DNA from 2 places in the Cobetia sp. BL01 genome. Region 1 is predicted to be linked to the other one. Evidence: riboswitches for the same ligand, from Rfam matches in the RefSeq annotation. Region 1 holds a riboswitch; the other holds the start of a gene.
The links. A riboswitch is a leader RNA that binds a small molecule or an ion and turns the genes downstream of it on or off. The one in region 1 is predicted to bind thiamine pyrophosphate.
Positions count from the first base shown of each region.

Region 2: another riboswitch for thiamine pyrophosphate. It lies ahead of ACZYGA_RS13810 (ABC transporter ATP-binding protein); the one in region 1 lies ahead of tenA (thiaminase II).

Region 1 is NZ_JBVBEE010000001.1:568,188-576,576, forward strand. Features, by position in the region: gene ACZYGA_RS02435 (class I SAM-dependent methyltransferase) at 99-845, opposite strand; gene ACZYGA_RS02440 (lysophospholipid acyltransferase family protein) at 1,258-2,292, shown strand; gene ACZYGA_RS02445 (PQQ-dependent sugar dehydrogenase) at 2,418-3,722, shown strand; gene ACZYGA_RS02450 (hypothetical protein) at 3,834-4,049, opposite strand; partial or broken gene ACZYGA_RS02455 (glycosyltransferase) at 3,964-4,254, shown strand; gene ACZYGA_RS02460 (hypothetical protein) at 4,436-4,675, shown strand; gene ACZYGA_RS02465 (TIGR04282 family arsenosugar biosynthesis glycosyltransferase) at 4,719-5,411, shown strand; TPP riboswitch at 5,564-5,702, shown strand; gene tenA (thiaminase II) at 5,846-6,505, shown strand; TPP riboswitch at 6,696-6,836, shown strand; gene thiC (phosphomethylpyrimidine synthase ThiC) at 6,963-8,389, shown strand, end outside.
Region 2 is NZ_JBVBEE010000008.1:67,658-76,046, reverse strand. Features, by position in the region: gene ACZYGA_RS13835 (LysR substrate-binding domain-containing protein) at 1-770, shown strand, start outside; gene ACZYGA_RS13830 (alpha/beta fold hydrolase) at 919-1,755, shown strand; gene ACZYGA_RS13825 (MFS transporter) at 1,797-3,047, shown strand; gene ACZYGA_RS13820 (ABC transporter substrate-binding protein) at 3,164-4,351, opposite strand; gene ACZYGA_RS13815 (ABC transporter permease) at 4,417-5,184, opposite strand; gene ACZYGA_RS13810 (ABC transporter ATP-binding protein) at 5,181-5,933, opposite strand; TPP riboswitch at 5,995-6,108, opposite strand; gene ACZYGA_RS13805 (protein kinase family protein) at 6,234-7,193, shown strand; gene ACZYGA_RS13800 (potassium/proton antiporter) at 7,315-8,389, shown strand, end outside.

The sequences.
Region 1 (8,389 bases):
AATCTGGTGGCCAGCCCAGTCAGGCGCACGCGCGTGGGGCGGCTGGATCATGCCTCGGTAGCGAGCATCGCCCACTCCACACCCGCCACGCGAGCCCTTCAGGACATCGGAACGCGGAAGATGACGCTATCGCTCGCAATCTGCTCGAAGGCCAGGCCATGGGTCCGCGCCAGCCAGGCGAAGGTCGTCGGGCTGAACAGGCAGACATGGGTCGGGTCACGCAGATAGTGCCAACGCTTGAGCGCATCCAGATCATCCGCGGCGGGTTGCGTCATGATCCCCAGCAGGCCACCGGGTTTGAGACACCCAAGCCACTGACGGAAGACATCGCCGGGCGCGTAGAGATGCTCGATCACCTCGGTACTGACGATGAAATCATGCTGACGGGCGAGCGCTGCCGGGTTCGGGTGGTAATACAGATCATGCAATGCCATCGGGTGGCCGACTTCCTCGAACATCCGTGCCAGGGCTGGCCCCGGCCCACAACCGAAATCGAGCCCGCTGGCACCGGCCGCCAGCCGCTCGCACATCGGCGTGAACAGCCTGGACAGGAAGGTGCGATAGCGCGGGTCTGCCGGGTCATTCTGATGCTGGTCGTAGATGTCCTGCTCTGCGCGGGCATCCAGTCGTTGAGAGGGTGCGAGATACAGCAGATGGCATTCGCCACACCGCAGGTAATCACGCTCGTCGGCAGGCGGACGCTGACCGGTCTGCGGACATGGCTTGCGTCGTTGCACCAGATGAAGCACCGGTTGACTGCCATGCGTCGCGCATAACGGGCATTGATGGTCGGATTCAGGCAATGGCTGTGCCGGGGACTCGGGGGCAATGGGGGAAGATGACATCAGGGCTCCGCACAGGGCAAGGGACACGACAGGAACAAGACATGACAGGACGAGCACATCAGGGAAAGCGCATCAGGGAAAGCATCACCGAAAAGCACTACTGGAAAGCACTACTGGAAAGCACGGCACACGAGAACCGCTCGGGCAGTGCCGTGGTCTGACTGTCTGACAGAGCGCCTCGGGACCACGCCAGCGACGTGATCCCGGATGTGCCGATGCCAGCATGATACTGGCAGAGGAAACGGGCCGCACCCCGTGCCACACACGACGAAGGTCACTGCGTGTCCCCCGATGCCTCGAACCTGCATGACGTACGCCCCTCTGGCACAATGGGGCGCGACGGGCAGCGCAGGACTCGCCCTCTGACCAGTGCGGTATCTCACGCCAGACCACCGGAACTTCATGTGTGACGATGGAAAAGACTCTCAAGCGTTTTGAAAAGGCCCTGGAACAACGCCTTTTACCTCTCAAGGCCAATGCCGTCGCCTGGCTATGGCAGCGACTCTCGGGCCTGACCACCCGCCAGCTGTGGTGGATGGCGCGCCCGGTCGCGCGTCTCGTGCAACTGCTCAATCCGCGGGAACGGCGCGTCACGCGCAGAAATCTTGGCCAGGCCTTCCCTCATCAGCCGCGTGAGGCACGCGCACGCCTCGTGACCGAGAGCCTCGCGCACTCCACCGCCACCATGCTGGAGCTGGGCAAGGTATGGCTGGGTGATGAAGACGCGGTGCGCGATTCGATTCTCGAGGTGCACGGTCGCAATCTGCTCGACGAAGCCCGTGCCGAGGGACGTGGCGTGATCGTGCTGGCGCCGCACTTCGGCAACTGGGAAGTGCTCAATTTCTGGCTCTCGAGCCATTTCCCCTTCACTGCCATGTACGAGCCTCCCAAGTTCGAGCGGCTCGACCCGATCATTCGCAACGGGCGTGAGCGCATGGGGGCGAGACTGGTGCCTACCAACTCCCGCGGCGTGGCAGCGTTGCTGAAGGCGCTCAAGCGCGCCGAGGCGATCGGCATCCTACCGGATCAGGAACCGGGACGCGGCAGCGGTGTCTTCGCCGACTTCTACGGCCGCCCCGCCTACACCGCCACTCTGCTCCCCAAGCTGGTGGCGAGAACCGACGCCCGCGTGGTGACCGGTGTCGCTCAACGCCTGGAAGATGGCCATGGCTTCGCCATCCACTTCCTCGCCGCGGATGAGGCGGTCTACACCGAAGACGAGGTCATCTCGGCGCGGGGAGTGAATGCCTCAGTGGAAGCCGCGATCGCCCTGGCGCCCGCGCAGTATCAATGGGAATACAAGCGCTGGCGCAAGAGCCCGGAAGAACTGGACGAGCAGCCGGGCTGGCGTGAGAAGCGCTTCTATCCCCGGGACGATTCCTGGCTTTCCCTCAAGGGCTGGCGCCGCCACCTCAAGTACCGCCGCCGCAACGCGAAGCGCTCCTGACTCTCCAGGGACAGGGCAGCACTGGCGCAAACCGGCACAAGCTTCCAGACTTTCCTGCACGGCGGCGAGCGATGCCAGTCGACTTGCCGAGGTAGCGGCGACAGGCCAGGGAGGCAGTGGAGCACATGAGCAAGCGCCAACAGGAAATCCGTGGATGCGCAAGCATCAGACAGCTGATGGGGACGGCGCTCATCGGCTGTCTCTGCGCGTCGTCTCCTGCCTGGAGCGAGGCAAGCAGCAACGACACCCTCGATGGCGAGACCTCTGCTCATGCCCCGACTCTGGCATTGCAGGCGGCAAGCTCGGTTCCCGAGGACGCCCCCTCCCTGAGGCTGCCACCAGGGGCCGGCATGACTCGGCTGGCATCGATTCAGGCACCTCGCATGCTGCACCTCACCGCTCACGATGAGGTGTTGATCGGCTCGCGGGCCGGCAAGCTCTACCGAGGCCAGCTGGCCGATGATGGCAGCCTCAAGCGCATGGAAGTGCTGGTCGAGCTGGAAGGCTATCCCCACTCTGCCGTCGTCCGCGATGCGCGCCTGTATGTCGCGACCACGGACGCCCTGCTGGTCGCGGACTACCATCCCGGGATCTCCCTTGCCCCGAGCGACTTCCAGCGCGTGATCGCGATTCCCGGCGGCGGTGGCCACAACTCGCGTACGCTGAGCCTGGGCCCTGACAATGGCCTGTATCTGGCGCTGGGGATCCAAGGCAACTGCTCCGATCAGTATCTGGCGGGCACCTCGCCTCGCTACCCACAGCAACAGCGCCGTGGGGGAGTGATGCGCCTTGAGGAAAGTGGCGAGCCTCCCGAGTGGCGGGCGTGGGCGAGTGGTCTGCGCAACCCCGTCGGCCTGGTCTGGCAGGCACTGGCGACAGGAGAGACGCGCCTGCTGGCCACCAACAACGGACCGGACCACTGGGGCTACGAGCATCCTCGCGAGCTGGTGGTCGCTGCCCGCGAAGGCAGCTTCCATGGCATGCCCTGGTATCAGTGGATCGATGGCCGCTGGCAGGCAGATGATTGCATCACGAGCGATTCACCGCGCGAACGTGACGAGATTGCACCGCCACTGGCCGAGATCCCCGCTCGCAGTGCGCCGATGGGTATCGCGGTGGTGCCGCCTGGGCATCCATTGGCTGCTGACATGGATGTCGTGGTGGCAGTCCACGGCAGCTGGGGCACGGCACCGTCCGGCAAAGCGTGGGGAGACCCCGCCAGTCGTCGTGAGCCTCGCCTGCTGGGCCTCAAGCTGGCGACGCCAGACACTGAAGCACACCTAGTGCCGGTACTGACCGGCCTGCAGGATGCCGCCAGCGGCGAGCGCTGGATACGCCCACTGGATGTAGCATTCGGCAAGGATGGCAGCCTCTACCTGACCAGCGATACCGGAGCCTCAGGACTCTATCGGATCACCTTCTCTCAATGACCTCCAGCCGCCTCTGACTCGACACGGCGGCTCACGCGTTGATTCTTCGCCCAAGCGTTGAGCGAGCGTCTCGACGCTCTGCATCCATGGGGTGATCACATGCGTATGCTCTCAGGACGACGCCATCGCCGGAGCCTGCGCCATGACAAAGCCCTCCATCTTCTCGCCAGTTGCCAGCCCTGCCCCCAGGGCTGTCCGTTCGGGCAGCGCCCTGACGCGCCCCCCGTGGCTGAGCATCATCATGCCAGTCCACAATGAGGCATCCGGTATCGTCTCGGCCTTGATCGCCTTGAGCCCAATGCGCGCGAGCGGGGATTGCGAGGTCATCGTGGTCGATGGCGGCTCCACGGATACTACCCGCGAGCTGGCAACGCCGCTGTGCGATCGCTGCCTGAGCAGTGATCCGGGCCGGGCAACGCAGATGAACGCCGGTGCCTCTCAGGCTCGTGGTCAATGGCTGCTGTTCCTGCATGCCGACACGCGCCTGCCGGCACATGTCCTCTCGGTACTGTCAGAGACCCTCGCCGAGCATCGCGAGTGCGACTGGGGTCGCTTCGATGTCGACATCGAAGGAGATTCTCCGCTGCTGCCCGTGATCGCCATGCTGATGAATCTGCGCTCGCGCCTGACCAGCATCAGCACAGGTGATCAGACCCAGTTCGTACGACGCTCCACCTTCGAGGCCATCGAGGGCTTTCCCGTCGTGCCCCCTGATGGAGGACATCCAGCTGAGCGTCAGGCTCAAGCGACTGACCTCGCCGCTGAACCTCTCCGCCAGAGTCACCACCAGTGGAAGACGCTGGGAAACCCATGGCGTCTGTCGCACCATCCTCAAGATGTGGGGGCTGCGCCTGGCAGCCTGGGGTGGCGTATCTCCTGTCCGTCTGGCGCGCCTCTATGGATATGGTGCCGCCGCTCAGGCCTGCGAACAGCGTGGCTTGCCTCATGCCTGAAGCCTCGCTTGCTGGCAGGGAAACCGACACGGCCGCGTATGACATGCGCCCGACGCTCATCATCTTCGGCCGCCTGCCACTGGCCGGACAATGCAAGACGCGGCTGATCCCTGCCCTCGGTCCCGAGGGGGCGGCACGCCTCTACTCGCGCATGCTGCGCAGAATCGTTCAGCAGGCCTGCGCCTCACGCCTCGGCAAGGTGGTCGTGATGCTGACTCCCTCCCCCGAGCACGCTCGGCAGCAACCTGAGCTGGCAGCCCTGCTGACGGAACTTGAGGATCAGTGGCGTGCAGAGAGCATGGCGGCACATGGCAGGCGGATCACGCTCGAGGCACAGCCACAGGGTGGGCTTGGGGAGCGCATGCATCAGGCCATGCTGCGCCACCTGCCCGCAGGCCCCGTGCTGCTGATGGGCTCTGACCTGCCCGCATTGGACAGTCAACGTCTGCGCGAGGCGGCGCGGTGCCTGCATGACCATGAGGCGGTGCTGCAGCCCAGCGAAGACGGGGGATACGGATTGATTGGCCTGAAAGCAGCCTGCCCGGCGGCCTTCCAGCTGGATCACTGGAGCCATGCCGACGTGAGCCGGGAGACTCTTGCACTGCTGGCTCAGGCAGGCAGAAGCGTCGGTTGCCTGCCTGTCAGCTGGGATGTCGATGAGCCTCACGATCTGGTGCGCCTGAGGCGACACTTCCCAGCCCTGATGGCGAACCTCTCCTCCTGTCAGCCTGCATGACATCTTTCCTGCAGCGCATGACACGCTTCCCGCATCGCAGGAAGCCCTTTCAGCATCGCAGAAGGCCTCCCAAAGTCGCATGGGTTTTAGGGCGGCAGAGGCTTTTCCTGCACCGCAGGACTGTTACACTCGAGATATCGTGACGTCTGAGTCACAGCTTGACGGGGTGCCGGTAAGACCGGCTGAGATGTCATTCGCACTGTTCGAGGCCTTGCATCGAGGTGCGTGAATGACGATCCCGCCGAACCTGATCCGGTTAGTACCGGCGTAGGGATCAAGCGCGAAGTGTTGCCGCACATCATCTTCACCTCTTCCAGGTGAACGCCGCACCTCCCCCCGCTTTTTCCCTGCAGATTGCCGGACCTGACCACGCTCGAGCCAGACCTTTGCCACTCCATCACGGATTGGCAGCACGCTCACCGAGGGATGCGTCGATGCCCAGCTTTTCAGACCTGACCAGTGCCTGCGCCGAGGAATGGCGCGACTATCTCGAGCATGACTTCGTTCGCCAGCTCGGGGAAGGTCGTCTGCCAGAGGAGTCCTTCCGCCATTACCTGCAGCAGGACTACCTGTTCCTGATCCACTTCGCGCGCGCCTGGGCGCTGGCCGCCTACAAGAGCCGCACCCTCGCGGAGCTGCGTCAGGCCACGGCCAGTCTCGACACCATCCTCAATACCGAGCTCGATCTGCATATCGGCTACTGCAGCGAGTGGGGCATCAGCGAGGATGACCTGAGTGAGCTGCCGGAATCGCGTGCCACCCTGGCCTATACCCGTTACGTACTGGATTGCGGCCAGCGCGGCGACCTGCTCGATCTGCACGTGGCGCTCGCGCCTTGCCTGATCGGCTACGGCGAGATCGCCGAGTGGCTGCTGGATCAGGACACCACCGAGATCGAGGACAATCCGTACGCGGACTGGATCGCGATGTACTCCAGCGATGACTTCAAGGAAGCGGTGGACGCCGAACGTGAATGGCTGGACGCTCGGCTCTCGGAGGTCTCGGAGCGCCGGCTGGGCGAACTGGTGGATGTCTTCCGCGATGCGACACGTCTCGAGATCGACTTCTGGCAGATGGGCCTTGATCGCGACTGATCCGTGGCAGGCCGTCGCCTGACAGGCCGCACCAGCGCGAACGGAAGACACACCGATTTTCATCGGCCTGGGGACGTGGTCCTCTCGCCAATCATTCAGACACACCACAGGCCATCAGAGCCTGAATGCGAGCACGATGATCTGGGCCAACACTACGCTCAGCACAGGTCATGCCCGCATTGAACTCTGAGCACGCTTGACGGGGTGCCGGTGGAACCGGCTGAGATCCTGCATGCATCACCTCGCCGCCAAATGGGCGAGGCTGCCAGCAAGGGGTCCCGTGGAACCTGAACCGGTTAGGACCGGCGTAGGAATCAAGCTGATGGTCAGCCGCTGCCCGCGGCCGCCTCGCTCCCGGGCCACCTGTTGGCAAGGAGTCGGCGATGGCCATCCTCTCCCTGCGCACGGTCTTCCCATGATGACGTCTGCCGTGACGTCGCCCTTTGAGGAGACCTGCATGAGCACTACCCCCACGACTCAAGATCCGCAAGCCACCAACGCCGCAGAACCGTCGCTCGCCCCCCAGCCTGAGGCTGCGCCGAAGGCGCGCGCACGTGCTGGTCGCAAGGATGGCAGTCGCCATCTCGCCAGTGAAGCCCGCGTCGACGCCGCCGCCATCGCGCCGCTGAGCGGCTCGCGCAAGATCTACATCGAAGGCTCTCGCCCGGACATCCGCGTGCCCATGCGCGAGATCGGCTGCTCGCCGACCCAGACCTCCAACAGTCTGGAAGAGAATCCGCCGATCGTCGTCTACGATACCTCCGGTCCCTACACCGACCCGGCGGTCGAGATCGACATTCGTCGCGGGCTGGCGCCACTGCGCGAGAAGTGGATCGAGGAGCGCGGCGATACCGAACAGCTCAATCAGCTGAGCAGCGAATATGGTCGCGTGCGCCAGGCCGACCTGCGCCTGTCGTCCCTGCGTTTCGAGCTGGACCACCGCCCGCGTCGTGCCCTGCCGGGCAAGAATGTCACCCAGCTGCACTATGCGCGCCAGGGCATCATCACGCCGGAGATGGAGTACATCGCGATTCGCGAGAATCAGCGTCGTATCGCGCTGCGTGAGGAATATCAGGGCAGCGACTCCGTCGAGAGCATTCTGGGCCACCAGCACCCGGGTCACAGCTTCGGCGCCAACCTGCCCGACGAGATCACCGCCGAATTCGTGCGTGAGGAAGTCGCGCGTGGCCGCGCCATCATTCCCGCCAACATCAATCACCCGGAAAGCGAGCCGATGATCATCGGCCGCAACTTCCTGGTGAAGGTCAACGGCAACCTGGGCAACTCGGCGGTCACCTCCTCCATCGAGGAGGAGGTCGACAAGATGACCTGGGCGATCCGCTGGGGTTCCGACACCGTCATGGACCTCTCGACCGGCGCCAACATCCACGAGACCCGTGAATGGATTCTGCGCAATTCTCCCGTGCCCATCGGCACGGTGCCGATCTATCAGGCGCTGGAGAAGGTCGATGGCGTGGCCGAGAATCTTGATTGGGAGATCTTCCGCGACACGCTGATCGAGCAGGCCGAGCAAGGCGTCGACTACTTCACCATCCACGCCGGCGTCCTGCTGCGCTATGTGCCGCTGACCGCCAGCCGCGTGACCGGCATCGTCTCGCGCGGTGGCTCCATCATGGCCAAGTGGTGTCTGGCGCATCACGAGGAAAGCTTCCTCTATCGCCACTTCGAGGACATCTGCGAGATCTGCAAGGCCTACGACATCAGCCTGTCACTGGGCGATGGCCTGCGCCCGGGCTCGGTGGCCGATGCCAATGACGCCGCCCAGTTCGGCGAGCTCGAGACGCTCGGCGAGCTGACGAAGATCGCCTGGCAGCACGATGTCCAGGTCATGATCGAAGGTCCGGGTCACGTGCCGATGCACCT
Region 2 (8,389 bases), on a different contig from region 1:
TTGACGTCGCGCTGTTCGAGCGGCTCGGGCGCCGGTTGGCCCTCAATGCCAATGGGCGTCGTCTGCTGGCGCGTGCCGAACAGCTGCTGGAACAGACCCATGCACTGGAGCTGGAGGCCCGTGAGCCCGGGCTGGAGGAGGGGTTCCTGCGAGGCGAGCTGGAAATCGCCGCCAGCGCGACCATCGGGACCTGGCTGTTGCCCGGCCTGGCAGGGGCCTTCATGCGTGAAAATCCCGGGACCGAGCTCAACCTGCGCCTGCGCAATACCCATCAGGTGGTGGAGGCGGTGCTCAACTACGATGCCGAGCTGGGGCTGATCGAAGGGGATTGTCACGCGCCACGCCTGATGAGCCAGACCTGGCGTGAGGATGAACTGGTAGTGGTGGCGCCGCCGTGCCACCCGCTGGCGATACGTGCAACGGCACTCGATGACGAGGATCTGGCCAATGCCGACTGGATTCTGCGCGAGGGAGGGTCGGGCACGCGGGCGGTCTTCGAACGTGCACTGCACGGGCGAATCGAGCGCCTCAAGGTGCGCATGGAGCTGGGTCAGCATGAGGCCATCAAGCAGGCTGTGTTTGCCGGCCTCGGGCTGGGCTGCCTTTCACGCCTGTCTGTGGATGCGGAGCTGTCACGTGGGGAGCTGGTCGTGCTGGAGACGCCCCAGCTCAACCTCAAGCGGCATTTTTCCATGCTCTGGCATCCGGAGCGCTATCGAAGCCCCCTGTGGCAGGCGGTCAAGGTCTATCTGGAAGCCAGTCCGCGGTGAGCCGCGCGGCGGCTTGATAGTCTGCTAACATGAGCGTTTTCTGACACTCGGCCACGAGGTTGCCGCTTCGCACTGGCGCGTGCCATCGCGGGCGATGCGTGAGGGTCGGGAGCGTCTGAGGGTCTGTCTAGCGTCCATGGAGATGATGATGAGCACTGCGACAAGCACGACGGTCGAGCTTTTCTACAACGAGAGTGATGCCCGTGAAGCCGCACAGGGCAATGAGGCGGGTGAGCAGGATGCGACGCCGCTGGTGATTCTGCATGGTCTGTTCGGGAGCGCGGACAACTGGCGCTCGCATATCAAGTTCTGGTCGCAGTCGCGTCGCGTCATCGCGGTGGATCTGCGCAATCATGGTCGCAGCCCGCATGTGGCGGGCATGAGCTACCCGGAGCAGGCCGCTGACGTGATCGCTCTGCTCGATCAGCTCGATATCCCCACCTGTGATCTCATGGGGCACTCCATGGGGGGCAAGGTGGCCATGCAGGTCGCACTGCAGGCACCTGAACGACTGCGCAGTCTCGTGGTGGCCGATATCGCGCCCATCGCCTACGGACACGGGCACGATGAGATATTCGCTGCCTTCGAGGCCGTGCGTGAGGCGCGTCCTGCCTCGCGCAAGGACGCTGACAACGTGATGGCACGCCATGTGGAAACGCCGGCTATCCGTCAGTTCCTCGCCACCAACCTGGTGCGCGATGAGGACGGCAGTATGGGCTGGCGAGTCGGGCTCGATCACATCGCGGCGGGTTACCCCCAGATCGTCGAGGCGCCTCAGGCACACGGCGAGGTGGAACTGCCGGCCCTGCTGCTGTGGGGCGAACGTTCCAATTACGTGCAAGCCGACGGGCTCCAGGCAATGCGTGAGCGCTTCCCGCGACTGGAAGATGCCTCGCTGGATGCCGGCCACTGGCTGCATGCCGAGCGAGCAAGCGAGTTCCAGCAGGCCGTCGAGACGTTTCTTGAACGCGTCGCACGCGCTTGAGCGGCTCACGTCATGCGCCTGCGCCGTTGGCGGCGCCCCGCGTGCCTGACGAAGACGGCACGATACCGGTGACGCGTCACGAGCGTCTGGTGATCGCGCTGGTCACGCTGCTGCAGTTCGCCGTCATCATGGGCTTCACCATGGTGATGGCACTGGGGCCGGATTTCGCGCAGTCGCTGGGCATTCCGCTGGACCACCTGGGCTACATCGTCGGCAGCTACCCGCTGGCGGCGGCGGTGGGTACCTTGCTGTGGACGCGGCATGCGGATCGTTTCGATCGTCGCTGGGCCGTGCTGGGCTTTCTGTTCGGTGCCGCGCTGTGTCATCTGATCGCGAGCTTCGCCACCGGATTCGAGACGCTGCTGGCCGCGCGCATGCTGGGCGGGCTGTTCGGTGGGCCGGCGGCGGCCACGGCACTGGCCATCGTGATCGATGTCGTGCCGGGAATCCGGCGTGGACGCGCCATGGGGATGGTGATGGGGGCCTTCTCGGTGGCCTCGGTGCTGGGGCTGCCCTTCGCGCTGTGGTTGTCCGAAGGCTTTGGCTGGCAGGCGCCGTTCCGGGCCGTTGCGCTGCTGGCGTTGCTGGTCTGCGGGTTGCTGGCCTGGGTGCTGCCGCCGATCCGGGGGCATCTGGACAATCCTCGCAGTCGCGCCGGTACCTCCATCGCCACCATTCTCGCGCAGCCGAATCACCGGCTCGGGCTGGCGCTGATCGCCACCGCGATGTTCAGCAACTTCCTGGTGATTCCCAATCTCTCCAGCTATCTGCTGTTCAATCTCGATCTGCCTCGCGAGGATCTCGGCGGGCTCTACATGATCGGAGGCGGACTGTCGCTGGTGGGCATGCAGCTGACCGGGCGGCTGTGTGATCGCTTCGGCAGTGTCTGGCCCGGCACCATCACCTGTCTGCTGACGGCGCTGGTGGGTTGGGCCTTCCTGCTTCATTCGCCCGGGCCGTCGCTGGTGTGGGTGGGGTTTGGTGCCTACATGCTGTTCTCCTCGGCGCGGCGGGTGGCGCAGAACACGCTCAACAGCTTCATTCCTGCCGAGCACGAGCGGGCCGCCTTCACCAGCACCCAGAGTGCCGTTCAGCATCTGAGTTCTGCCGCGGGCAGTTATCTCGGGGCGGCGCTGCTGGTCAGCTCGCCGGGTGGCGCCCTTGAGGGCATGCCACTGCTCGTGGCGGTGCTGGTGGTCGCGCTGGTGATCCAGCCTGTGCTGATGGGGTGGTTGGCGCGGCGTCTGGCCAGGCGGGCGTCAGCCGGCAGTCCGGTGGATGGCAGGCGCTGACAGGAAGGTCTCGGGAGGCAAGGGGCGGGGGCATCTTCGCGTCATCTGGCGGAAAGCAAACGACGCCCTGTCGGGAAACCGGCAGGGCGTCGTCGTGTCTGTCATCGGCCGTCTATTCAGGGCGCGTTGACGTCGATGGCCAGGTGGTCGAGTGACTGGCGCTGCTTGATCATGCCGCGCTCGTACAGGAAGTTCTCGAAGTCACGGTAGCGGCCGGCATCCAGTGCGGCCGGACGCAGGGCGAAGCGCGGCAAGGTGGCATACCAGGCTTTCTTGTTGAGCGCGGTATCGAGTGCCGGGTCGGACTCGCGGAACAGCTTCCAGCCCTTGTCAGGGTGGTTGATTATCCAGGCGGTGGCTTCACCGACGGCGGACAGGAAGGCGGCGTACTGCTCGTGCTTGCGAGAATAGCTGTCGCTGTTGGCGACGAAGATCAGTTCGTCATAGGTCGGCACGCCTTCTTCCTCGATGTAGAAGGCGCGGCCCTTGACGCCTTCCTGTGCCATCTGGGCGAGTTCGAAGTTGCGGAATGCCCCGGTGACGGCATCGACCTTGCGGGTCAGCAGTGACGGCGTCAGCGAGAAGTTGACGTTGGTCAGGGTGATGTCATCCAGTGTCAGGCCGCTGTTCTGGAGCATGGTGGACAGCAGGACTTCCTCCACGCCACCGACGGAATAGCCGACGCGCTTGCCCTTGAGGTCGGCCATCGACTGGATGTCACTGTCAGCCCGTACCACCACCACGTTGAGCGGGGTGGCCACCAGCGTGCCGATGCGCACCAGCGGCAGCCCTTGATCCACCTGCAGGTGCAGCTGGGGCTGATAGCTGATGGCGATGTCGACACGCTCCGCCGCGGCAAGCTTTGGGGGGACGCTGGGGTCTGCCGGAGCGATCAGCTCGACGTCCAGACCATGTTGCTTGAACAGGCCCAGTTCCTGAGCCAGCACCAGCGGCCCGTGGCCGGGATTGGTGTACCAGTCGAGCATGACCTTGAGGTGCGTGAGGGGCTTGGCATCGGTGGCGGCCGCTTGCGGGTCCTGCACATCGCCAGCGGCGGGGCGGGTCTGTTGCTCGGTCTCGGCAGCCTGCTTGGCAGAAGCGTCTGGCTCGAGGGTGGCACCGTCCTGCCCGGTCTGGGTGACCGCTGCCGCTGCACTGTCACTGGCGGTCGGGGCCTGGGGCTCGGCGCTGGCGCCAGTCTCGGCTGACAGGGCGAAGGTGCTCAGGCTGAGGGTTGTCAGCAGTGTCGCGAAGAGGCAGGACAGCTTGCTGGAACGGCGGATCGCCGATGGCGAGAATGGCATGGCGGTATTCCTTGTGGTGTCAAGAATGTGAGACCGTCAGGGCATCGCCTGACAGCCGGAAGCGCTCAGTTCAAACGGGTCAGGCGATCCCGATGCCAGGGCATCAGGCGACGCAGCAGGGCATCCAGCGTGAAATACAGCAGCAGCGAAAAGGCGACCAGCACCAGCAGGGCGGCGAACATCAGGTCGATTTCCATGCGGGCATTGGCATTGAGCATCAGATAGCCGAGGCCCTGACTTGCGCCGGCCCACTCACCGATGACGGCCCCGATGGGGGCGGCTGTCGCTGCCATGCGCACGCCGGAGGCCAATGCCGGCAGCGCGGCGGGCAGTTGGACATGCAGCAGCAGTCGCCACGGGCTGGCACCCAGGGTATGGGCGAGATCCAGCCAGCCCTGAGGGGTCTGGCGCAGGCCGTCGTAGCCGGTGGAGGCCACGGGGAAATAGATGATCAGCGTGGCCATCACGACCTTGGAGAGCATGTCATAGCCCAGCCACAGCACCAGCAGTGGAGCGATCGCGAACAGCGGGATCACCTGGCTGATCAGCAGCAATGGCAGCAGGGTGCGCCGCAGACGGGGGATGAACGCCAGTGCCAGCGCGGTGCTCAGTCCGAGAAGGACCCCCAGTACCAGCCCGCCAAGAATCTCGGCGAAGGTGATGCCGGCGTGGTGTGCCAGCATCGGAGCCTGACGGACCAGCACCTCCGCGACTGCCAGTGGCGCTGGCAGGATGTAGGGCGGCACGGCCGTGGTGATGATCACCAGTTGCCAGAGTCCCAGCAGGACGGCGGCGCTGATGGCGAGATGACGCAGGGCATGCAGGCGTTTCATTGCGTCTCCTCGCCGTCGCGCAGGCGTGTGATCAATTCGGACTGGGCCTGCTGCAGGGCGGGCAGGTCCAGCGGCACCGGGCGAGGCGGCGAGAGCCCCGGCAAGCGGTCGAGCACTGCCCCCTGCTGGCTGTCGCGGCCCGGACGCAGCACTAGCAGTTGGTCGGCCAGGCGCAACGCCTCGAGCGGGTCATGCGTGACCATCAGCACGGTGCGTCCGTCCAGCAGCCGGCTGGCGAGATCATGCAGTTCGAGTCGCGTGATGGCGTCCACTGCGGAGAAGGGTTCATCCATCATCACCACCGGAGCCTGCTGATAGAGCGTTCGCGCCAATGCAACGCGTTGGCGTTGCCCGCCGGAGAGGGAGTCTGGCCAGGCCTGCTCGCGCCCCTCCAGACCCACCGCTGCCAGCAGTTCGCGGGCCCGCTCGGTATCGCGGGGGCGACGATGGAGGTCATCTCCCAGACACAGATTGTCCAGCACCCGGCGCCAGGGCAGCAGCAGGTCCTGCTGCGCCATCCAGGCGACGCGACCCGCCAGTGGCTTGCCGTCATCGGTGGTGAGTTCCAGCGTGTGATGGTCGGGCATCTCGAGGCCGGCCAGCAGGCGCAGCAGTGAGCTCTTGCCACAGCCCGAGCGGCCCAGCAGGGCCGTCCAGCTTCCGGCATCCAGACGCGCCGACAGATCACGAAACAGCGTATGGCTGGCGTAATCGATGCGAGCGTTGTTGAGGGAGAGTCCCAGCGACACAGTGTCATCCGTGGTCAGGCGGCATGCCGAGGGGAGGAAGCACGCAGGGCGCCTGACGCTTGGGCAGGTGACCGGAATTCCCTCCGCCGGTATCAACCGGATCAGGTTCCAGGGGTTGCCATGCGACGTGACGCATCGGCTCTCAGCCCACTTTCGGGCACCCCCATCCAGGCCGACAGTGTACCGTCACCTGCCCGCCGGTTGCATCCCTGCCATCGTCGGGGTGGCTGTCGTGTGGCTATGCTGCATGGCCCGGTGTTGGGTATGCTATCGAGGTATCGCAGCCTCAAGGAGATCAACATGCCTGATACCCCGGATCTCTCGACCTGCTCCAGCGGTTATCCCGTGCCACCGCGGCGACCCGTGATGCCAGACGCGACATCCGTGCCCAATGGCTGGCCGGAGGATGCGCTGACTCGCCGTCTTTCCACCTATCTGGGGCATGCGCTGGAGCCGCTGGCACTTGCCTGGCCGGATAGTGCCAACTGGTTGTGGCGACAGCGTGGCGGCACCCCCGGCCTGATCAAGCTGGCGCGGACCGGCCCGGATCACGACCCCTTCTGGCGAGCGATGCGCGGTGTCTTCGGCGCCGATCGCTGGGCGCAACCTGAGGCCCTGACACGGCTGGCGGGCGCGTTGCCGGCGCGTTTGCCCATCCCTCCGCTGCCGCTGACCTATCTGGGACGTCTCGATGGCGCGCCCGTCTGGCATCTGCCGTGGTCCAGCGGTCAGCCCAGTGATCTCAGTGACACCTTCTGTGAGTTGCTGGGAGATCAGGTCGGGCGGCTGCATCAGGACACCGTGTCCGGCTTTGGTCAGCCCCTTGCCCAGCCCATGCCGTTGCTGCATTGGAATGCCCGCGTGACGCGTTTTCTCGCGCGCCATCCCCTGTCCCACGAGCTGGGGGACCTGCCATCACGCACCTTCTCGCATCCCGCTCGCGCCGTCTGGAGTCTGCCGGACCTGCGCGCGGACCAATATCTGTGCGCCGCCACCGGCTGGGTATGGAGCGACTGGGAGGCACTGGTGTGGGCTCCGATCGAGTTCGACTGGGCACTGATCGAGTTGTTGCTGGAGACGCCGAGTCAGCGTGAGGCCTTCCTCGCCGGTTATTCGCGTCATGGGCGCATGGTCGATATCGACGGTCAGCGTGAGCTGTGCCGAGCCCTGTTGTGGGCGATGGAAGCCTTCGGTCCGACCCGCTACGCCGAGCTGGCGGCAGCCCCGGCCTGGGTGTCGCCGAGAAGCCTGACATGTTGATCGCAAGTCCATGAATATTTGAGAAATTTCTCTGCAGCCTCGTCGCTGACATGGAATACTGTCTCTGGGCCGTCGCAGACGTGATTCGAGACTTGGTGCCGGGAATGGCGGGGGAGCACACGTGGTAGAGAATCTGAACTATTACTTCTTGCTGGCGGGCATGCTCATCGCCTTGAGCGTGCTGGCAAGTCGGGTCTCGGCTCGTCTCGGCATGCCCCTGCTGTTGCTGTTCCTGGGACTCGGCATGCTGGCGGGGGAGGATGGCGTGCTCGGCATCCAGTTCGATGATGCCTCTACCGCGTACCTGATCGGCAATCTGGCGTTGGCACTCATTCTGCTCGATGGCGGTCTGCGCACCCGTCTCTCGACCTTCCGCGCGGGTCTCAAGCCGGCATTGGTGCTGGCGACCGTCGGGGTCTTCATGACCAGCGGGCTGGTGGGGCTGCTGGCCATGTGGCTGTTTGACCTCACCCTGATCGAAGGCCTGCTGGTCGGGGCCATCGTCGGCTCTACCGACGCCGCGGCGGTCTTCTCGCTACTGGGCGGGCAGGGGGTGCACCTCAACGAGCGGGTCGGGGCGACGCTGGAGATCGAGTCCGGTACCAACGACCCGATGGCCATCTTCCTCACCATCACTCTGGCCGAGATACTGACCGGACAGCTGTCGGGGGTCGCCGCCGGACTCATGAGCTTCGCGCTGCAGTTCGGGGTCGGCGCGGGCATGGGGATCGCCGGTGGCTGGTTGATCGCCCGTCTGATGCGCTATCTGGATCTGGCGCCCGGCCTCTATTCCCTGCTGGCGCTGGCGCTGGGCCTGAGTCTGTTCGCGACGACCAATGAGCTCGGTGGCAGTGGCTTCCTGGCCATCTATCTGTGTGGCCTGATGATCGGCAATCATCCGGGGCGCCACCTCGAACACATCCTGCCGGTGCATGACGGACTGGCCCACCTGTCCCAGATCGTGCTGTTCCTGATGCTGGGTCTGCTGGTCTCACCCTCCACGATGCTGCAGTTCGCGCTGCCGGCCGCCATTCTGAGTGTGGCGCTGATCCTGTTCGTGCGCCCCCTGGCCGTGATCCTGTGTCTCAAGCCTTTCTTCCGCTTCCGCTGGCGAGAGCTGTGGTTCATCAGCTGGGTCGGGTTGAGGGGGGCGGTGCCGATCGTGCTGGCGATCTTCCCGGTGATCACCGGGGTCG